DNA from 2 places in the Streptomyces sp. NPDC060002 genome. Region 1 is predicted to be linked to the other one. Evidence: riboswitches for the same ligand, from Rfam matches in the RefSeq annotation. Region 1 holds a riboswitch; the other holds the start of a gene.
The links. A riboswitch is a leader RNA that binds a small molecule or an ion and turns the genes downstream of it on or off. The one in region 1 is predicted to bind glycine.
Positions count from the first base shown of each region.

Region 2: another riboswitch for glycine. It lies ahead of gcvT (glycine cleavage system aminomethyltransferase GcvT); the one in region 1 lies ahead of gcvP (aminomethyl-transferring glycine dehydrogenase).

Region 1 covers NZ_JBHWUW010000014.1:8,969-13,376, forward strand. The annotation lists gene ACFWBD_RS15260 (DNA polymerase IV) at 1-1,349, shown strand, start outside; gene ACFWBD_RS15265 (nucleotidyltransferase domain-containing protein) at 1,452-1,913, shown strand; gene ACFWBD_RS15270 (PRC-barrel domain-containing protein) at 1,919-2,290, opposite strand; glycine riboswitch at 2,403-2,498, shown strand; gene gcvP (aminomethyl-transferring glycine dehydrogenase) at 2,682-4,408, shown strand, end outside.
Region 2 covers NZ_JBHWUW010000023.1:81,957-86,364, reverse strand. The annotation lists gene glyA (serine hydroxymethyltransferase) at 1-703, opposite strand, end outside; gene gcvH (glycine cleavage system protein GcvH) at 718-1,095, opposite strand; gene gcvT (glycine cleavage system aminomethyltransferase GcvT) at 1,214-2,341, opposite strand; glycine riboswitch at 2,493-2,592, opposite strand; gene ACFWBD_RS21305 (AAA family ATPase) at 2,766-3,455, shown strand; gene ACFWBD_RS21300 (enhanced serine sensitivity protein SseB) at 3,534-4,340, shown strand.

The sequences.
Region 1 (4,408 bases):
CCAAGCCGAGCCTGCGCGGGAAAGCCGTGGTCGTGGGCGGTCTGGGGCCCCGCGGAGTGGTCGCGACCGCCTCCTACGAGGCGCGGGTCTTCGGAGTGAACTCGGCGATGCCCATGGCCCAGGCGCGCCGGCGGGCTCCGAACGCCGCGTACCTGGTTCCGCGTTTCGCGTTCTACCGGTCGATCAGCGAGCAGGTCATGGGGCTGCTGCGGGCGCTGTCGCCGCTGGTGGAGCCGCTGAGTCTGGACGAGGCCTTCGTGGACCTGGATGCCGGGGGAGCGGCCTGGGACAGCGAGTCGGCTCGGCTGGCGGGGATCAGGCTGCGCGCGGACATACGGGCCGTCACCGGGCTCACGGGTTCGGTGGGCCTGGCCTCCTGCAAGATGCTGGCGAAGATCGCCTCGGAGCAGGCGAAGCCCGACGGGCTGGTGCTCATCGAGCCGGGGACCGAGCGGGCCCTGCTCGGCCCGCTGTCGGTGCGGACCCTGCCGGGGGTGGGCCCGGCGACGGGGGACCATCTGCGGCGGGCCGGGATCACCACGATCGACGAGATCGCCGAGGCCGGTGAGGACGAGCTGGTGCGGCTGCTGGGCAAGGCGCACGGGCACGCGCTGTACGCCATGGCGCTGGCCCGGGACGACCGGCCCGTGGTGGCGGAGCGGGAGGCCAAGTCGGTGTCGGTCGAGGACACGTACGACGTGGACATCCATGACCGGGTCCGGGTGGAGCTGGAGGTGCAGCGGCTCGCGGACCGGTGTGTGCGCAGGCTGCGGGGGGCCGGTCTGTCCGGGCGGACCATCGTGCTGAAGGTGCGGCGGTACGACTTCTCCACGCTCACCCGGTCCGAGACCCTGCGTGGGCCCACCGACGATCCGACGGTGGTCCGGGAGGCGGCTGCCCGGTTGCTGGACTCGGTGGACACGACGGGCGGGGTCCGGCTTCTCGGGGTGGGCGTGAGCGGGCTGGCGGACTTCACGCAGGAGGATCTGTTCGCGCAGGCCGCCGAGGGCCGGGCGGACGGGTCCGAGGAGGAACCGGCCGACGAGCCCGTCGGCGAGGTGCCGGTGCCGGTCGAGCGCCAGTGGCGCCCAGGACACGACGTGCGGCATGCCGAGCTCGGACACGGATGGGTGCAGGGCAGCGGGTTGGGCCGGGTCACCGTGCGGTTCGAGACGCCCGAGTCGGAGCCGGGACGGGTACGCACTTTCAGGACCGACGATCCGGGACTGGAGCCGGCGGACCCGTTGCCGCTGGTGCGACGAGGACCTGATGGCGAGGGCGGGCCGGCGGCAGGAGCGCCGCATCCGGAGACGGAGTCGCCGACGGTGGAGACCGGGAACTCTGCGTGAGGCGGATCAGTTACACAGAGTGAAGCGGTTCGAAGTCCGGGGTGGGTCGGAGCGGTGGCGGTGTTCCGCGAGGTGACACCGGTGAGGGATGAGGAGCTGTGCATGAAGCTGCACGGAGGCCAGTTCGCGGACGCGGCCGGGGTGTCGCCGGAGCGCGAGGCCGAGATGCGCCGGGTGGTGGACCGGGTCACCCGGTGGGCCGGGAACCGGAGCGACGTGGTGGGGCTGCTGCTCGTCGGGGCCTTTGCGCGCGAGGCCGCGCGCCCCGATTCGGATGTGGACCTCGTGGTGTTGTCGACCGCGCCTGCCCGGTACGCCGAGGACGACGGGTGGGCGCGTGAGCTGGGCCTGGGGGAGGTCGTCCGGGTCCGGGAACGGGGGCCCGTCACCGAATGGCGGTATGTGACCGCCTCCGGTCTGGAGGTCGAGGTGGGCGTCGGCTCCGCCCACTGGGCGCGGACCGATCCGGTCGACGCCGGCACCCGAAGAGTCGTCACGGACGGCGCCCGGCCGCTGTACGACCCCGCCGGGATTCTCGGGGCGCTGATACGGGCCTGCGGTTGAGGGGCTCAGCTGTCGTCCGTGCCGGCCAGTCGGCCGAAGTCGTGGTCGGGGATAGGGGGAGGGGCGCCCACGTCGAGGCCGTAGTGGTGGTAGAGCTGGAGTTCCTGCTCCGGGGAGAGGTGGCGGCCCACGCCGAAGTCCGGTGCGTCCTTGATCAAGGCCCGGTCGAAGGGGATGTGCAGGGTGCCTTCGACCAGTTGGCTGGGCTCCAGGGGGACGAAGGCGTCGCGGGAGAACAGACCGGTGCGTATGGCCGCCCACTCCGGCACTCCGGTCGCGTCGTCGAGGTAGACCTCGTCGATGGTGCCGATCTTGGTGCCGTTGCGGTCGAACGCCTTGCGGCCGATCAGGTTGCGCGGATCGATGTCGGTCTGCACGGGCCCTCCACTTGGTCGCAACTCATCCGTAAGCACTACAAAAGAGCACATTGGGACGAGCGGCCACTCGAGCGACTCTCGTTGACCCCGCTGGTAGTCTGACAACGGCTGCTGACACCGCGCGGGAGAGTCCTCCGGACATCACCGGAGGCGCCGAAGGAGCAAATCCTCCCCGGAATCTCTCAGGCTCACGTACCGCACGGACGAGGTCACTCTGGAAAGCAGGGCGGGTGCCGACGGCGTCGACGGCTTCCGCTCTCACCGACGGTGAAAGCCGGGTACCCTCGGGCGCCCCGGTGAAGCTCTCAGGTTGAGATGACAGAGGGGGAGGCCGTCCGGGTACCCACCGTGGTGACCCTCGAAGGTCGTGTCAGACCAGGAGGCCTCCGTAATGACCGCCCATCGCATTCCGCTCGCAGAACTCGAGCAGGGAATTCCCTTCGAACAGCGCCACATCGGGCCCGACCTTGAGGCGCGGGCCAAGATGCTCGCACAGGTCGGCTACGGCTCGCTCGACGAGCTCACCGCCGCAGCGGTCCCGGATGTGATCAAGAACGCCGACACGCTGGACCTGCCGGGCGCGCGCACCGAGGCCGAGGTATTGGCCGAGCTGCGCTCGCTGGCCGACCGCAACCAGGTCCTCGACCCGATGATCGGACTCGGCTACTACGGGACGTTCACGCCGCCCGTCATCCTGCGCAACGTCATGGAGAACCCGGCCTGGTACACGGCCTACACGCCGTACCAGCCGGAGATCTCCCAGGGCCGGCTCGAGGCGCTGCTGAACTTCCAGACCGTGGTCGCCGATCTCACCGGGCTGCCGACCTCCGGCGCGTCGCTGCTCGACGAGGGCACGGCCGCCGCCGAGGCGATGGCGCTCTCCCGGCGCATGGGGAAGAACAAGAAGGGTCTCTTCCTCATCGACGCGGACGCGCTGCCGCAGACCATCGCCGTGATCGAGACCCGCGCCGAGCCGACGGGCGTGGAGATCGTCGTCGCCGACCTGAGCGACGGGATCCCGGCGGAGATCGCCGCGCGGGAGATCAACGGCGTACTCGTCCAGTACCCCGGCGCCTCCGGTGCCGTACGCGACCTGAAGGCGATCGTCGACCAGGCGCACGGGCTCGGCGCGCTCGTCACCGTCGCCGCGGACCTGCTCGCGCTGACGCTGCTGAAGTCGCCGGGCGAGCTGGGCGCGGACATCGCGGTCGGTACGACGCAGCGGTTCGGTGTGCCGATGGGGTTCGGCGGGCCGCACGCCGGTTACATGGCCGTCCGCGAGCAGTTCGCGCGCAGCCTGCCCGGGCGGTTGGTGGGCGTGTCGGTGGACGCCGACGGGCACAAGGCCTACCGGCTCGCACTCCAGACGCGTGAGCAGCACATCCGGCGGGAGAAGGCCACCAGCAACATCTGCACGGCGCAGGTGCTGCTGGCGGTCATGGCGGGGATGTACGCCGTCTACCACGGTCCCGACGGGCTGCGGGCGATCGCCCGGCGCACGCACCGGTACGCCTCGATCCTCGCCGCCGGGCTCGAGGCCGGCGGTGTCGAGGTCGTGCACGGGTCGTACTTCGACACGCTGACCGTGCGGGTGCCGGCGAAGGCCGCCGAGGTCGTCGCCGCCGCGCGGGAGCTCGGGGTCAACCTGCGCCTCGTCGACGCCGACCAGGTGTCGATCGCCTGCGACGAGACGACCGCTCGGGCGCAGGTGTCCGCCGTCTGGGCGGCCTTCGGGGTGGACGGGGACATCGAGTCGCTCGACGCGGCCACCGCCGACTCGCTGCCCGCCGGGCTGCTGCGGTCCGACGCGATACTGACGCACCCCGTCTTCCACCAGCACCGTTCCGAGACCGCGATGCTGCGCTATCTGCGCCGGCTCGCCGACCGGGACTACGCGTTGGACCGGGGCATGATCCCGCTGGGCTCCTGCACCATGAAGCTCAACGCGACCACCGAGATGGAGCCGGTCACCTGGCCCGAGTTCGGGCAGCTGCACCCCTTCGCGCCGGCCGAGCAGGCGGAGGGCTACCTGACGCTCATCCGTGAGCTGGAGGAGCGGCTCGCCGAGGTCACCGGGTACGACAAGGTGTCGCTCCAGCCGAACGCCGGGTCGCAGGG
Region 2 (4,408 bases), on a different contig from region 1:
GGGGGCCGCCCAGCGTCTTGTGGGTGGTGGACGTCACGACGTCGGCGTGCTCCACCGGGTTCGGGTGGAGACCGGCCGCCACCAGACCCGCGAAGTGCGCCATGTCGACCCACAGGAAGGCCTCGACCTCGTCCGCGATCCGCCGGAACTCCGCGAAGTCCAGCTGCCGCGGGTACGCCGACCAGCCCGCGATGATCACCTTCGGGCGGTGCTCCTTGGCGAGCCGCTCGACCTCGGCCATGTCGACCAGGCCGGCGTCGTCCACGTGGTAGGCGACCACGTCGAACTGCTTGCCGGAGAAGTTCAGCCGCATGCCGTGGGTCAGGTGACCGCCGTGCGCCAGGTCCAGGCCGAGGATCGTGTCGCCGGGCTGGGCCAGCGCGAACAGGGCCGCCTGGTTGGCCGAGGCACCCGAGTGGGGCTGGACGTTGGCGTACTCGGCGCCGAACAGCTCCTTGACCCGGTCGATCGCGATCTGCTCGGCCACGTCGACGTGCTCGCAGCCGCCGTAGTAGCGGCGGCCGGGGTAGCCCTCGGCGTACTTGTTGGTCAGGACCGAGCCCTGCGCCTCCATCACCGCGAGCGGAGCGAAGTTCTCCGAGGCGATCATCTCGAGCGTGGACTGCTGGCGGTTCAGCTCGGCGTCGACCGCGGCGGCGATCTCCGGGTCGAGCTCGTGCAGGGGCGTGTTCAGGACGGACATGCGACTACGACTCCTCAGCCGGCGGTGTAGGCGGTGTACTCGTCGGCGGTGAGCAGGTCGTCCTGCTCACCCGCCGTGCGTACCTTGAACAGCCATCCGCCCTCGAACGGGGCGGAGTTCACCAGCGCCGGGTCGTCGACGACGTCCTGGTTGACCTCGACGATCTCGCCGGAGACCGGCGCGTACAGCTCGCTGACCGACTTGGTCGACTCCAGCTCGCCGCAGGTCTCGCCCGCGGTCACCGTGACACCGACCTCGGGGAGCTGGACGAAGACCACGTCGCCGAGCGCGTTGGCCGCGTGCTCCGTGATGCCGACCGTCGAGACGCCGTCCTCGGCGACCGACAGCCACTCGTGCTCCTTGCTGTAGCGCAGCTGCTGGGGGTTGCTCATGGCTTGAATTCTCCTGTACGCGGGAGGGTGCTGGTGAATGGGGGACTGCTGTAAACGCACGTGAGCAGCGGAAATGTGCGCAGGGTCACGTGCGGGTGGGCGTCAACGCGCCCAGTGTCTACTTCTGGCGCTTGTAGAACGGCAGCGCCACGACCTCGTACGGCTCGTGGCTGCCTCGGATGTCCACGCCGACGCCCGTGGTCCCGGGCGCCGCGTGGGCGGCGTCGACGTACGCCATCGCGATCGGCTTGCCGAGGGTGGGGGAGGGGGCGCCCGAGGTGACCTCGCCGATCACCTCGCCGCCGGCGACCACGGCGAACCCGGCGCGCGGGACCCGGCGGCCCTCGGCGACCAGGCCCACGAGGACCCGCGGGGGCTGCGAGGCGGCGCGCCCGGCGGCCGCCTCCAGCGCCGTACGCCCGACGAAGTCGCCGTCCTTGTCGAACTTCACCACCCGGCCGAGTCCCGCGTCGAACGGGGTGAGGGAGGTGCTCAGCTCGTGCCCGTACAGCGGCATGCCCGCCTCCAGGCGGAGCGTGTCCCGGCAGGACAGACCGCAGGGCACCAGCCCGACGCCCTCGCCCGCCTTCGTCAGCGCCTGCCACAGCTCGACGGCGTGCTCCGGCCGCACGAACAGTTCGAAGCCGTCCTCGCCGGTGTAGCCGGTGCGCGCGATCAGCGCGGGGACGCCGGCGACGGTGCCGGGCAGGCCGGCGTAGTACTTCAGGCCGTCCAGGTCGGCGTCCGTGACGGCCGCGAGGATTGCGGGGGACTCGGGGCCCTGCACGGCGATCAGCGCGTAGGCGTCGCGGTCGTCGCGGACCTCCGCGTCGAAGCCCTCGGCGCGCTCGGTCAGCGCGTCCAGCACGACCTGCGCGTTGGAGGCGTTGGCCACCACCATGAACTCGGTCTCGGCGAGCCGGTAGACGATCAGGTCGTCCAGGATGCCGCCGTCCGCCCGGCAGATCATGGTGTAGCGGGCGCGGCCGGCCTTGACCGCCCCGATGTTGCCCACCAGGGCGAAGTCGAGGAGGGCGGCGGCCTGCGGGCCGGTGACGGTGATCTCGCCCATGTGCGAGAGGTCGAAGAGCCCGGCCCGCGTGCGGACGGCGTGGTGCTCGTCGCGCTCGGAGCCGTAGCGCAGGGGCATGTCCCAGCCGGCGAAGTCCGTCATCGTCGCGCCGAGCGCGCGATGCGCGGCGTCGAGGGCGGTGTGGCGTTGTTCGGTGGGGGCGTTGCTGCTCATCGGACGTTCGTCTCCCAAGGCATGACGGCGAGGTCTTTCCTCCCCATCTGTCATCGGAACCTGAGAGGTTCGTCGTGACCGCGCGAACGCCGGTCCCGACTTGCACCTTGGGTGGAGCCACTGGAGACAGCGGCCCGCTTTTCAGATGTGCCTCGCCCGCGCGGTAACGGGGCCTGAGAGATTCAAGGGAGGGACTTGCTCCTTCGGCGCCCCAGCGAAACTGCTGCTGAGGACTCTCCCGCGCGGATTCAAACGGCCGGTATGCAGTTGGCGCGGCCATCATTGCACGGCTCGCCCCGATCACGGCAGGCCGCATCTGTAACCGGCTTGTGTCGGTACGCGCACGAAAACGCCGGGCGCGGCGCATTACCTTCTCTTTACGCTCGGTGGGGATGAGGACACCATCTGACCCCAGGGGAGGACGATCACGGTGAACAGGACGACCAGGGCGAGGTCCACGGCATTCGCGACCGGCTCGGCGATCGCGCTGCCCGCGCAGCCCGTCGCCCCGGCCCGGGAGGGGTGCGGTCCGCAGCCGGCGCCCGTCGTCCGCGACCTGCGCGAGCGAGCCGGCCGCAGCCCGCACGGCCTGCTCTTCGGCCCCCGTGACCTGGTCGTGGTCACCGGCCTGCCGGGCAGCGGCAAGTCCACGCTCATGCGGCGGACCGTGCAGGGCAGCCGCGTGGACTCCCAGGACACCCGGGACCGCTGGGATGCCCGCGCCCCCCGCTTCCTGCCCTACGGCCTCTACCGCCCCCTCGTCCGGCTCGCCCACTACGCCGGACTGCGCCGGGCGCTGCGCGGCGGTGCGGGCGTCGTCGTGCACGACTGCGGTACGCAGGTCTGGGTCCGTGACTGGCTGGCCCGCGAGGCCCGCCGCCGCGGCGGCACCCTCCACCTGCTGCTGCTGGACGTCGGCGCGGACACGGCACTGGAGGGGCAGCGCGAGCGCGGCCGGGGCGTCTCCCGGTACGCGTTCCTGCGCCACCGCCATGCCGCCGCCCGACTGGTGCGCTCGGTGGAGAAGGGCCGGCTGCCCGACGGCTGCGGCTCGGCGGTGCTGCTCGACCGCGCGGCGGCCGACGCGCTGCGCCGGATCGGTTTCACGGGCTGAGGGCTCGGGTGCGGCCCCCGGCACCCGCTAGCCTTTCAGCCACAGCGAAGTGAGCGGTTCTCAGCAGGCGGTAGGCAGATGGAATTCCCCCCGGCGAACTTTCCGACGGACTTCTCCGCGGACTTTCCGGCGCAGGCACACCCCCATCCGCACGGCGGATGGCCCGGCAACGAGCTGGAGGAGGTGCTCTCCGTCTCCCTCGGCGTGCCGGGAGCCGGCGGCCGGATCGTCGAGGTGCTCGGGCGCAGCTTCGTCTGGGTGCCGCTGCCCGGCGGCGGCGGCCCGCGCAGCGGTCCCCTCGACCTGCCCACGATGGAGCTCGAGGGCCAGGTGTACGTGCCGGTCTTCAGCTCCGAGGAGCAGTTCCGGCAGGTCGTCGGCTCGCACATGTCGTTCACGATCGCGCCGGCCGTGGAGTTCGCCCGGGGGCTGCCCCCGCAGGTGGGCATCCTGGTCAACCCGGACGGCGTGGTCGGCGTCCCGCTGCCGCCGCCCGCGGTGGCCGAGCTCTGCCGGGCGGGCCGCACCTCGCTGGACGGCACCGCGGCCGGCGGCCGGGTCCGCCTCTACGAGCCCGACTGGCAGGACGACCCGATGGACTTCCTGGCCGCGGCCTCGGCGGAGTTCGAGGCCACGGGCGTGGTCCGCACGGCCCGCCGCTGCCTGGCCGCCATCGAGACGGCGGACCCGGTGATGTTCGTGGGCGTGGAACTCTCCCCGTGGGAGGGCGACCTGCGCGCCCTTCCCCTGGAGGCCCTCGGCAGGGCCCTGACGAGGGCGGCCGCCCCCTGGCCGGTCAACCTGGTCCTCCTGGACGTGGCCCAGGACCCGGTGGCCGACTGGATGCGGGAGCGGGTCCGCCCCTTCTACACGAGGGACCGGTGAACCCTCCTCAGGGGCGCGGGGCCGCACCCGTATGCGGCTCCGCCGCGGGGCGCGCCCGGCCACGCCCG